3 regions of the Arthrobacter sp. Y3222053 genome follow, and region 3 is predicted to be linked to each of the others. Evidence: predicted binding sites of a transcription regulator. Region 3 holds the regulator's gene; each other region holds the start of a gene.
The links. The regulator HrcA, encoded in region 3, represses chaperone genes, less so after heat shock. The targets are predictions, from matches to a motif close to TTNGCACTCGNNNNNNNCGAGTGCNAA.
Positions count from the first base shown of each region.

Region 1: AC5RUW_RS09800 (Hsp20/alpha crystallin family protein) is a predicted target of HrcA. The motif match lies at 1,063-1,089, and genes of this name have one in related genera.
Region 2: groES (co-chaperone GroES) is a predicted target of HrcA. The motif match lies at 1,997-2,023, and genes of this name have one in related genera.

Region 1 covers NZ_JBNHIA010000003.1:378,855-383,002, forward strand. Annotated here, with positions in the region: gene AC5RUW_RS09795 (glutamate-cysteine ligase family protein) at 1-1,026, shown strand, start outside; gene AC5RUW_RS09800 (Hsp20/alpha crystallin family protein) at 1,198-1,767, shown strand; gene AC5RUW_RS09805 (bile acid:sodium symporter family protein) at 1,872-2,858, opposite strand; gene AC5RUW_RS09810 (NADP-dependent isocitrate dehydrogenase) at 2,978-4,148, opposite strand, start outside.
Region 2 covers NZ_JBNHIA010000004.1:92,634-96,781, forward strand. Annotated here, with positions in the region: gene groL (chaperonin GroEL) at 1-1,492, opposite strand, end outside; gene groES (co-chaperone GroES) at 1,559-1,855, opposite strand; gene AC5RUW_RS11725 (siderophore ABC transporter substrate-binding protein) at 2,223-3,173, shown strand; gene AC5RUW_RS11730 (ABC transporter permease) at 3,239-4,148, shown strand, end outside.
Region 3 covers NZ_JBNHIA010000002.1:293,865-298,012, reverse strand. Annotated here, with positions in the region: gene AC5RUW_RS05635 (16S rRNA (uracil(1498)-N(3))-methyltransferase) at 1-12, opposite strand, end outside; gene dnaJ (molecular chaperone DnaJ) at 16-1,149, opposite strand; gene hrcA (heat-inducible transcriptional repressor HrcA) at 1,270-2,280, opposite strand; gene AC5RUW_RS05620 (DUF3097 domain-containing protein) at 2,473-3,327, shown strand; gene AC5RUW_RS05615 (DUF4870 domain-containing protein) at 3,406-3,846, shown strand; gene hemW (radical SAM family heme chaperone HemW) at 3,905-4,148, opposite strand, start outside.

The DNA.
Region 1 (4,148 bases), on a different contig from region 3:
TACGCCGCCCTCAACACCTCCGTGCTCCAGGCCCGCGGCGAGGACGTGCTGCTGAACCTGACCGGACCGGAAACCCTGTCCTTCTATGCCGCGAGCATCGCGCCCGAGGCTGCCTGCACCTCGGTCCAGCTGCACCTGGAGCTGCGGCCGGAGGAGTTCGCACCGGCATGGAACGCGGCTCAGGTGATCGCCGCTCCCCAAGTGGCGCTGGCCGCCAACTCTCCGGTTTTCCTGGAGCGCCTGCTCTGGCAGGAGACGCGCATCGAGCTGTTCAAGCAGGCCATCGACACCCGCCCTCCGGAGATGCGCAATCAGGGCGTCCGCCCCCGGGTCTGGTTCGGCGAACGGTGGATCACCTCGATCTTCGACCTGTTCGAGGAAAACGTCCGCTATTTTCCCGCCCTCCTGCCCGAGCTCTCAGACAACTCCGGCGTCCACACGGAGGCGGGGGCTCCCCTGCTGCCGGAACTGAGGCTGCACAACGGAACCGTGTACCGCTGGAACCGGCCGATCTACGACCCGGGGGGCCGGGTGCCGAACCTCCGGCTGGAGAACCGGGTGCTGCCGGCCGGGCCGACGGTCCTGGACGTGGTGGCGAATGCGGCCTTCTTCTACGGGCTGATGCAGGTGATGCGAACCTCGGAGCGACCCCTGTGGACGCGCATGGCATTCAAGACCGCCACCGAGAACTTCCTGGCCTGCGCCCGGCGCGGACTGGCGGCGTCGGTGTACTGGCCGGGCATCGGAGAGATCCCGGTGGCGGAACTGATCCTCCGTCACCTGCTACCCGAGGCGGAGCGCGGGCTGCGCGAACTCGGCGTGGACGACGCCCTGGTGGACCGGTACCTGAACGTGCTCCGCGAACGGGCCCGCACCGAGCGCAACGGCGCCGCGTGGCAGTCCGAGACGGTCCTGGCCCTGGAGGCGGAGGGAATGGACCGCCCCGACGCCCTGGCGGAGATGACCCGGCGCTATCGGGAGCTCATGCACAGCAACGATCCGGTCCATCTGTGGCCCGCGGCATGATTTCCGTTCCGGCGCCGGGCGTTTTTGGCGCGGAGTCTGGCACTCTACACACCCGAGTGCTAACGTTATTGCCATCTTGAGCCCTTCGGACTCAAGTTATCGACCCTTCTGCAGCGCTAAGAACTACCACCGGCCCGACCGGCGGGCGGTGTGAACAAGGAGTTGATGACAATGGCCATGAAATTCGATCCGTTCCGGGAACTCGACCGGATGGCGGGCGCCCTCCTGGATCCCCGCCAGCGGCTGCGGCTGATGCCCATAGACCTGTACCGGCAGGGCGACCACTACATTCTCAACGCCGATTTGCCCGGCATCGACCCCGGCTCCGTGGACGTCGACGTGGACGGGCAGCTGCTGACGATCCGCGCCGAGCGGACCATCAATGTGCCTGACGGCGCGACCTGGCTGACCCGCGAGCGGGAATCCGGCACCTTCCTGCGGCAGCTGAACCTCGGCCAGGGCATCGATATCGACAACATCTCCGCACGTTACGAAAACGGCGTGCTGAGCGTGCACATCCCGGTATCAGAGCGCGCCAAGCCGCGGAAGATCGAGGTCTCGGCGTCCTACAAGGACGGCGAGACGATTTCCGGCTCGGCCACCAGCGAACCGGCGTCGGTCAGCAGCAGCTCCTCCTCGGGCAGCGGCATGTCCTCCGGCGGATCCGGGTCCATGGGCGGGGGCTCCGAAGGCGGCTCCGGCGGCCATGGCTCAGCCGGAACCCCGGGGTCGGGCAGCTGAGGCCGGAAATCGGCGCATTGACACGCTGATGCAGTGATCACGGCAGGGAGCCGGGGCGAAGGCACATGCTTTCCCCGGCTCCCTGCCGTGTCCGGCCGCCGGGGTCAGCGCGGAGCGGGTTCCTCCACCCGGGCGGCGGCGCCGCTGCGTCGCCAGATGGCGGCCATCAGGGCGCCGGAGACGTTGTGCCAGACGGAGAACACCGCGCCCGGCAGCGCGGCCTCGGGGGCGAAGTAGGTCTTGGCCAGCCCGGCTGCCAGCCCCGAGTTCTGCATGCCCACCTCCACCGCCATGGTGCGGCGGGACGGCACCGGCAGCCGGAAGGCCTTGGCCGCGCCGTAGCCGAGCGCATAGCCCAACGCGTTGTGCAGCACCACGGCCAGCAGGATCAGCAGGCCGGCGCTGAAGATCGCCTCGGCGCTGCCGGCGACGACGGCGATCACCACGAAGGTGATCGCTGCCACCGAGACCCAGGGCAGGGCGGGCAGGACGCGGTCCACCAGCCGCGGCAGGAGTGCCCGCACGGCCAGCCCCAGGACCACCGGGACCAGCACGATCTGCACGATCGACAGCGCCATGGACGCCGGATCCACGGGCAGGTACTGTCCGGCCAGCCAGAGAGTGAGCAGCGGGGTGAACAGCGGGGCCAGCAGCGTGGAGACGCTCGTCATGGCCACTGACAGGGCGACGTTGCCGCGGGCCAGGTAGGTCACGACGTTGGAGGCGGTGCCGCCCGGCGCGCAGCCGACGAGAATGACCCCGGCGGCCAGGGCCGGCGGCAGTCCCAGGGCGGCGGAGATCGCCCAGCCGAGCAGGGGCATGATCAGGTACTGAGCCAGCACTCCGAGGAGCACGGGAAGGGGCTGGCGGACCACGAGCCCGAAGTCCGGCAGGGTCAGGGTCAGGCCCATGCCGAACATGATGAGCATCAGGCCCGGGTTGATGAACGGGGACAGCCCTGTGAAGGGATCCGGAAAGAACAGGGCCACCGCTCCTCCGGCCAGGATGAGCAGGGGGAAGAGCGTGACGGCCACCCGGGCGCTGCGTTCCTCGGCGCGGCGGGCGGTCTCCGCAGGCTGGTTCGTTGGCATCCCCATATGCTGGCACCGCACCCGGGGGCCTGCGACTTTGTTACGGGCGCGTTAACGCCGTTCGGCGCGGCCCCTTCCGCGGGGCCGCGCCGAACGCGGTTGCACTGATCCGGTCGGATCTAGCCCAGGCGGGCCTTGAGGTTCTCGTCCAGTGCGGCGAGGAAGTCCTCGGTGGTGAGCCATTCCTGGTCCTTGCCCACGAGCAGGGCCAGGTCCTTGGTCATCTTGCCGGACTCGACGGTCTTGACGACGACGTCTTCCAGGGTCTCGGCGAAGTTGATGACCTCGGGGGTGTTGTCCAGCTTGCCGCGGTGCATCAGGCCACGGGTCCACGCGAAGATCGAGGCGATCGGGTTGGTGGAGGTGGGCTTGCCCTGCTGGTGCTGGCGGTAGTGGCGGGTCACCGTACCGTGGGCCGCTTCAGCCTCGACGGTCTTGCCGTCCGGGGTCATCAGCACGGAGGTCATCAGGCCGAGCGAGCCGAAGCCCTGGGCCACGGTGTCGGACTGGACGTCGCCGTCGTAGTTCTTGCAGGCCCAGACGTAGCCGCCTTCCCACTTCATGGCCGAAGCGACCATGTCGTCGATCAGGCGGTGCTCGTAGGTGAGGCCGGCGGCTTCGAACTGGTCCTTGAACTCGTTGTCGAAGACCTCCTGGAACAGGTCCTTGAACTGGCCGTCGTAGGCCTTCAGGATCGTGTTCTTGGTGGAGAGGTACACCGGGTAGTTGCGCTGCAGGCCGTAGGCGAAGGAAGCGCGGGCGAAGTCCTTGATGGACTCGTTGAAGTTGTACATGCCCATCGCCACGCCGCCCTCTTCGGGGTAGGTGACAACCTGCTGCTTGATCTCCTCGCCGCCGTCGGCGGGGGTGTAGGTCAGCGTCAGGGTGCCGGCGCCGGGAACCTTGAAGTTGGTGGCCTTGTACTGGTCGCCGTGTGCGTGGCGGCCGATGATGATCGGCTTGTTCCAGCCCGGAACCAGACGCGGGATGTTGGAGATGATGATCGGCTCGCGGAAGACCACGCCGCCCAGGATGTTGCGGATGGTCCCGTTCGGGGACACCCACATCTTCTTCAGGCCGAATTCCTCGACGCGTGCCTCGTCAGGGGTGATGGTGGCGCACTTGACGCCCACGCCGTGTTCCTTGATGGCGTTCGCGGCGTCGATGGTGACCTGGTCGTTGGTCGCGTCGCGGTTCTGGATGGAGAGGTCGTAGTACTTCAGGTCGACATCCAGGTAGGGGTTGATCAGGCGGTCCTTGATGAACTGCCAAATGATGCGGGTCATCTCA
Region 2 (4,148 bases), on a different contig from region 3:
TCACCGGGTCGATGACGCCGGCGTCGATCATGTTGCCGTATTCGCCGGTCGCGGCGTTGAAGCCGTTGTTGACCTCCAGGTCGCCGACCTTGGAGACCACGACCATGCCTTCGGCCCCGGCGTTCTCGGCGATCCAGCGCAGCGGCTGGGCCAGCGCGCGGCGGACCAGGCCGACGGCGGTGGCGGCGTCGCCTTCCAGCTTGGCCACCTCCGGATCGGTGTCGAGGGCCTTCGCGGCGTGCACCAGGGCGGAACCGCCGCCGGCGACGATGCCTTCTTCGAGGGCGGCGCGGGTGGAGGACACGGCATCTTCGATGCGGTGCTTCTTTTCCTTCAGCTCCACCTCGGTGGCGGCACCCACGCGGATGACGCCGACGCCGCCGGAGAGCTTGGCCAGGCGTTCCTGCAGCTTCTCGCGGTCCCAGTCGGAGTCGGTGCGCTCCACCTCGGCGCGGATCTGGGCGACCCGCTCGGCGACGTCGGCTTCGGATCCGGCGCCGTCGACGATGGTGGTGGTGTCCTTGGTGACGGTCACGCGGCGGGCGGAGCCCAGCACCTCAAGGCCGACGGCGTCGAGCTTCAGGCCGAGGTCCGGGGACACGACCTGGGCGCCGGTCAGCACGGCGATGTCCTGCATCATGGCCTTGCGGCGGTCTCCGAAGCCCGGGGCCTTGACGGCCACGACGTTCAGGGTGCCGCGCAGCTTGTTGACCACGAGGGTGGAGAGCGCTTCGCCGTCGACGTCCTCGGCGATGATGAACAGCGGCTTGCCGGCCTGCAGGACCTTCTCCAGCAGCGGCAGGAACTCCGCCACGGAGGAGATCTTGCCGGAGTTGATGAGGATGAGCGCGTCCTCGAGGACGGCTTCCTGGCGCTCCGGGTCGGTGACGAAGTGCGGGGACAGGTAGCCCTTGTCGAACTGCATACCCTCGGTGACGACCAGGTCGGTCTGGGTCGAGGAGGATTCCTCGATGGTGATGACGCCTTCCTGGCCGACCTTCTCGAAGGCCTGGGCCAGCAGCTCGCCGATCTCCATGCTCTGTGCCGAGATGGCGGCGACGTGGGCAACCTGGTTGCCTTCGACGGCCTTGGCGTTCTCCAGCAGGCGGTTGGCGACGGCGTCCACGGACACCTCGATGCCGCGCTTCAGCGCGCCCGGGGCGGCGCCGGCGGCCACGTTGCGCAGGCCTTCCTTGACCAGGGCCTGTGCGAGCACGGTGGCGGTGGTGGTGCCGTCGCCGGCGACGTCGTTGGTCTTGGTCGCGACTTCCTTCGCCAGCTGGGCGCCGAGGTTCTCGTACGGATCCTCCAGCTCCACCTCGCGGGCGATGGTCACGCCGTCATTGGTGATGGTGGGGGCGCCCCAGGTCTTGGCGAGCACCACATTGCGGCCGCGCGGGCCCAGGGTCACCTTGACGGTGTTGGCCAGCTTGTCGACGCCGGCTTCCAGAGAGCGCCGGGCGGAGTCGTTGAACTCCAACTGCTTAGACATATGTGTCCCTTCCGAGAACTGCGTCAGAAAACCCCGGCCGCATCGGGCCGGGGTTCTCCCGTGGAACTACTTGGTGACGACAGCGAGGACGTCGCGGGCGGAAAGGATGAGGTACTCCTCGCCGCCGTGCTTGACCTCGGTTCCGCCGTACTTGGAGTAGATGACGACGTCGCCCTCGGCAACATCGACGGGGACGCGGTTGCCGTTGTCATCGACACGGCCCGGTCCAACCGCGACGACCTGCCCCTCCTGGGGCTTCTCCTTCGCGGTATCCGGGATCACCAGGCCGGAAGCGGTGGTCTGCTCGGCTTCGAGCGGACGGACAACAATACGATCCTCAAGGGGCTTGATAGAGACCGACACTCGGGCTCTCCTTTGCGTAGTTCTGCTAACGGACTGTGGACCGAAAGTTGGCGCTGGCCGTCGTCGCGGTGCCGGTTGGCGCTTCCCTTACGGAATTAGCACCCGCACAGCGGGAGTGCTAGTTGAGACTTTATGCACTGGTTAGCACTCGGTCAAGCAGAGTGCCAGCAACGGCGGCACCCCTTCGGAGCGCACATCAAGCGGGCCTCCGTCAAGCCGGAAGACGCCGGTGTCACAGAGTGGGACTGAAAGTTGCTTAGCCTTGCCTAACCCATGTAGCTTTCAACTGCGCGCACCAATTAGCAAACATTTGCGTGACCTATTCTCCGCACCGGCGGTAAGTCACCCTGAGATCCACGGAGCCCCCATGATCGCCAAGTCCCGCCTGCTGGCCGGCACCGCCCTCGTGTCCCTGCTGGCCCTGAGCGCCTGCTCCACCGAGAGCGCGTCCGCCGACGCCGAGGCATCGTCGACAACGCCGTCGACCATCTCCGTCGAGCACGAGCAGGGCACCACCGAGGTTCCCGTGAACCCCGAGACCGTCTACGCCTTCGACCTGGGCGCCCTGGACACCCTGGACGCCCTCGGCGTCGAGGTGGACGGCGTTCCGGCCGCCAACTTCCCCGGGAGCCTGTCCAAGTACGACGGCGAGGAATACGAGAAGATCGGCAGCATGAAGGAGCCGGACTTCGAGGCCATCAGCGCAGGCGCTCCGGACCTGATCATCATGTCCGGCCGCGTCGCCGACTCCTACGAGGAGCTCAGCAAGATCGCCCCGACCATCAACCTCAGCGTCTCGAACGAGGACCCGTGGGCCTCCTTCGAGGAGAACACCGAGATCCTCGGCCAGATCTTCGACAAGGAAGAGGAAGCCGCCGAGGCCCTGGCCGCCCTGGACGAGTCCGTCGAAGAGACCAAGGCGGCAGCTGCCGACGCCGGCACCGGCCTGATCGTGATGACCAGCGGCGGCGAGATGACCGCTTACGGCGCCGGCTCCCGCTTCGGCCTGATCCACGATGTGCTGGGCGTCCAGACCGCTGCGGACATCGCTTCGGACGGCAAGCACGGCGAGGCCGTGTCCTTCGAGTACATCGCCGACACCAACCCGGACCACCTGTTCGTGATCGACCGCGACGCCGCCGTCGGCCAGGCCGGCGAGGCAGCCTCCGCCGTGCTCGACAACGAACTGGTGAAGGGCACCAACGCCGCGAAGAACGGGAAGATCACCATGCTGGATTCCTCCAGCTGGTACCTGGTCGGCTACGGGCTGAACAACGTGCAGTCCCAGGTCGACACCATCCTGGAAGCCATTTCCTAGCACCCCCGCTCCCGCGGTTCCGGCCCGGCCGGGCCGGAACCGCGGCACTTCCCACGGATCGTGACATGACCGCAGCGCTCACCGCTCCCCCGACTCCGGCACCGGCCGGAGAACCGCCCAGGCCCCGCCGCTTTACCCAGGCCGGGGCCCTTGCCGTGTCCGGGCTCGCCGTCCTGGCGCTGGCCGTAGCCAGCATGTTCATCGGCGTCTCCGATGTCTCGCTGGGCGCACTGCTCGCCGGGGACGCCCATGCATGGGACATGTTCTGGATCTCCCGCCTCCCCCGGACCCTGGCCGTGGTACTGGCGGGCATGGCGCTGAGCGTGGCCGGGCTGATCATGCAGCTGATGGCCCGCAACAAGTTCGTGGAGCCCTCGACCGTCGGCACGGTGGAGTCCGCCTCCCTGGGCATCCTGGTCGTCACGGTGCTGCTTCCCGGTGCGTCCCTGTTCCTCAAGATGGGCGTCGCCTCCGTCTTCGCCATGGCCGGCACCGCCCTGTTCCTGCTCGTGCTGCGCCGAATCCCGCTGCGCAACACCCTGCTGGTGCCCCTGGTCGGCATCATGCTCGGCGGCGTGATCGCCGCGGTCACGACCTTCTTCGCCTACCGCTGGGACCTGCTGCAGACCCTCAACAGCTGGACCATCGGCGACTTCTCCGGCGTGCTGCGCGGCCGCTACGAACTGCTCTGGATCGTGGCCGCCCTGACCCTCGTCGGCTACCTGGCCGCCAACCGCTTCACGGTGGCCGGCATGGGCCAGGAGTTCACCACCAACCTCGGTCTGAACTACAACCAGGTGATGCGCCTGGGCCTGGTCATCGTGTCCCTGATCAGCGCCGTCGTCGTCGTATCGGTCGGTTCCATTCCCTTCCTCGGCCTGATCGTGCCGAACCTCGTGTCCTTGATGATCGGCGACAACGTGCGCCGCGCCGTGCCCTGGGTCGCCGTCTTCGGAGCCGGATTCGTGCTGCTCT
Region 3 (4,148 bases):
CGGGCTGGTCATGGATCAGTGGTTGCCGAGGCGGTCGCGCAGCTTGGCGAAGACACCGGATCCGGAGGTCGAAAGCCGACCTTCGGCGTACTGCTCGCCGCGGAGCTCGGCCAGCCGGCGCAGCAGCTCCTCCTGCTCGGCGTCGACCTTGGTGGGGGTCTCCACCTGCAGGTGCACGTGCAGGTCTCCCCGGCCGGCTCCGCGCAGGTGGGTCACGCCCAGGCCGCGCAGCACGGTGACCTCACCGGACTGGGTGCCGGGCTTGACGGTGACCTCCCGGTCGCCGTCGAAGGTGGCCAGCGTAACGGTGGTCCCCAGCGCGGCGGCGGTCATCGGCACGGTCAGGGTCGCGTGCAGGTCGTCGCCGTCGCGGGTGAAGGTGGGGTCGGGGCTGACCCGGATCTCCACGTACAGGTCGCCCTGCGGGCCGCCGGCGGTGCCGGCCTCGCCCTGGCCGGAAAGCTGGATGCGGGTGCCGGTGGCCACGCCCGCGGGCACCCGGATGGTCAGCGTGCGGCGGCTGCGCACCCGTCCCTCCCCCGCACATTCGTGGCAGGGATCGGGGATGACGGTGCCGTAGCCCTGGCAGGTGCCGCAGGGCGCGGTGGTCATGACCTGGCCCAGGATGGAGCGGACCGAGCGCTGGACCTGGCCGGTGCCGTGGCAGATGTCGCAGGTGCGCGGGGAGGTCCCGGGCTGGCAGCAGCTGCCGTCACAGGTGGGGCAGACGACGGCCGTTTCGACGTCGATCTTCTTGTCGGTGCCGAACACGGCGTCGCGCAGGTCGATGCGGACGTTGATCAGCGCGTCCTGTCCGCGGCGGGTGCGCGACGCCGGGCCGCGCCCGCCGCCGCCGGCGCCGCCGAAGAAGGTGTCAAAGATGTCCTGGAACCCGAAGCCCTGGCCGCCGAAGCCTCCGCCGAACCCGTTATCGGTGCCGTTTTCGTTGCCGGTGGTGTCGTAGATCCGACGCTTCTCGGGGTCGGACAGGACCTCATAGGCATGGGTGACGGCCTTGAACTCGTCCGCGGCGCCGGGCGCGGTGTTCACGTCCGGGTGCAGCTTGCGGGCCAGTTTCCGGTAGGCCTTCTTGATTTCTTCTCCGGTGGCGTCCCGGGACACCCCGAGGACCTGGTAGTGGTCGCTCACTCGTTACATCGCTTCCTGTATAGCCCGCGTCCATGCGGCGCGGCTGCCGGCACCCGCACGTCGGCTGGGTGGTGCTGACCGGTCTCCATGGTGTGCACGGACGCTGTGATTGTTCAAAACCTAGTTGTTCAGGATCCTGGACAGATAGCGGGCGACGGCGCGCACCGCCGCCATGGTGTTGGGGTAGTCCATCCGGGTGGGGCCGAGCACGCCCACCTTGGCCGACGCGTCCGGTGTGTAGCCGGTAGCCACCACGGAGGCCTCCGCAAGGCTCCCGTGCTCATTCTCGCTGCCGATGCGGACCGACACGCCGCGGGCGTCCTGCTGCATTTCCGAGAGCAGACGCAGCATGACCACCTGTTCCTCGAGCGCTTCGAGGATCGGGCCGATGCTGAGCGGGAAGTCAACGGTGGAGCGGGCCAGGTTGGCGGTGCCGGCCATGACGATCCGGTCCTCGCGGTTGTTGCCCGCCAGCTGCTCCAGGCACCGGGCCAGGGCGGCGGCGGTCCGGCGCAGCCGCTCGGGAACGGTGTGCAGGCATTCGCCGAGCGGGGCCGCGAGACTGTTCAGCGGCGCTCCGGCGAGGGCGGTGAGGAAGTGCCGCCGCAGGTCCAGCAGGTCGGGTTCGACGGTCTCCGGCACCGTCAGCACCCGCTGCTCCACCCGGCCGGTGGTCGAGATGAGCACCACGAGCACCTGGGCGGGGGCCAGCAGCACGAATTCGATGTGCCGCACCTTGGCGTCACCCAGGTGCGGATACTGCACGACGGCGACCTGGCTGGTGAGCTGGGCAAGCAGCCGCACCGTGCGGTCCATGACGTCGTCGAGGTCGGTTGCGCCTTCCAGCAGGGTCTGGATGGCCCGGCGCTCGGCTCCCGAGAGGGGCTTGACGTCGGAGATCCGGTCCACGAAGAGCCGGTAGCCCTTGTCGGTGGGGATCCGTCCTGCGGAGGTGTGCGGGGCGACGATCAGCCCGTCCTCCTCGAGGGCGGCCATGTCGTTGCGGATGGTGGCGGACGAAACGCCGAGGTGGTGGCGCTCGACGAGGGCCTTGGAACCGACCGGCTCCCGGGAATGGACGTAGTCCTCGACGATGGCCCGGAGCACCTCGAGCCGGCGCGGCTCGCTCATGCGTTACCTCCTTCGTCCGTCCAGGCCGGCGGGTCCGTGGGCCGGCCGCCGGCTGCTTTAGCACTCGCAGTCTTCAAGTGCTAAGTCTAATATGAATCGGCCCCGTTGCTAGCATTGAACCGCCCCGCCCGGAAGGGCCCGGAAGCGACTGCGCCGGCAGGCTCCGTGAACCGCTCCGACAGAAGGACGCCCGTGCCCGACTATTCCCAATGGGGACCACAGGACCTCGCCGCCCCGACCCGCCGGAAGCTGCCGCAGGAACAGGCTGTTCCCGGCCTGGTCCTCGAAGACGTGCAGACCGGGTGGGTGGGTGCCGTCGTGCGGGTGGAGAAATCCGGCGGCATGCACCTGGTGGTGCTGGAGGACCGGCACGGCAAGCGCCGCTCGTTCGAGCTCGGATTCGGTTTCCTGGTGGACGGGCAGCCGGTGGAGGTGGTGCCGCCGACGCAGGCGCCGGCCCCCGCCAGGCCCGCCCGGACCGCCTCCGGCTCCGTGAAGGTCGAAGGGATGCGCGCCCGCACGGCGCGTGCCAGCCGCATCTGGGTCGAAGGCAAGCACGACGCCGAGCTGGTGGAGAAGGTGTGGGGCGATGACCTGCGGGTCGAAGGCATCGTCGTCGAACCCCTGCACGGCATCGACGACCTGGCCGGCGCGGTCCGCGACTTCCAGCCCGGCCCGCAGCGCCGCCTGGGGGTGCTGGTGGACCATCTGGTGCCCGGCTCCAAGGAGTCCCGGATCGCCGCCGAGGTCATGGCGTCCAAGGGGGCGGCGGGCAACGTGCTGATCGTCGGGCACCCCTACGTGGACGTGTGGCAGGCGGTCAAGCCCGCCGCGCTCGGCCTGGCCGCCTGGCCGGAGGTTCCGCGCGGGCAGGACTGGAAGACCGGCATCCTCCGCGGCCTCGGCTGGCCGCATGCCGACCACGCCGACGCCGCGGCGGGCTGGAAGCGGATCCTGGGCGGCGTGCGCTCCTATGCCGATCTGGAGCCGTCGCTGCTGGGCCGGGTTGAGGAGGTCATCGACTTCCTGACCGTCCCGGGGGCGTGAGCCGGCCGGCCGGCAGCCAGTACCCTTGTAAGATCAGAACCATCGTGCACTGAACCAAGGCGTCACGAGCTCGGAGGAATGCAGACCGTGTCCAACACACGCCCCAACCACCCGCCCCGGCAGCCCGACGAGCGCGGCGCGGGAACACGGCCGGAGTACCAGGGCGCGCCCGCGAACGCTCTGCCGCTCACTGCCTCGGAGGACCGCCAGTGGGCAACCCTGGCCCATTTCGGCGGCATCCTGGGCTTTGTCCCTTCCCTGATCATCTATCTGGTCTTCCGTGACCGGGGCCCGTTCACGGCCCAGGAATCCAAGGAAGCGCTGAACTTCACCCTCCCGCCGACCATCCTGGCGCTTGTGGCCTGGCTGCTGGCGTTCCTGCCCGGAGTGGGCGGGCTGTTCGCCGTGCTGAACGCGGTCATCTGGATCTTTGTGGCGGTCGCCTCGGTCCGCGCCGGAATTGAAGTCAACCGCGGCCGTCCCCACCGTTACCGCTGGAACCTGCGCCGGATCCGCTGACGGCCCGACGCTGGCCCCGCCGGCCGGGGCCAGCCCGGCACCCGCCTGCCGGGCGGGCTTAGTCCGGCAGCAGCCTGCGGACCACGGCGTCGGCCAGCAGCCGCCCGCGCAGGGTCAGCCGCAGAGTCCCCGCAAAGGCTGCCGCGGGCTCCACGAGCCCGTCGGCGATCAACCCGGCCACCGCCTGCCGTCCCGAGCCGTGCAGGGACGCCACCGGGAGGCCTTCGGCCAGCCGGGCGCGGAGCATGACGTCCTCCAGGTACCGCGTGTCCGCGTCCAGTGTTTCCCGCCCAGCTGCAGGG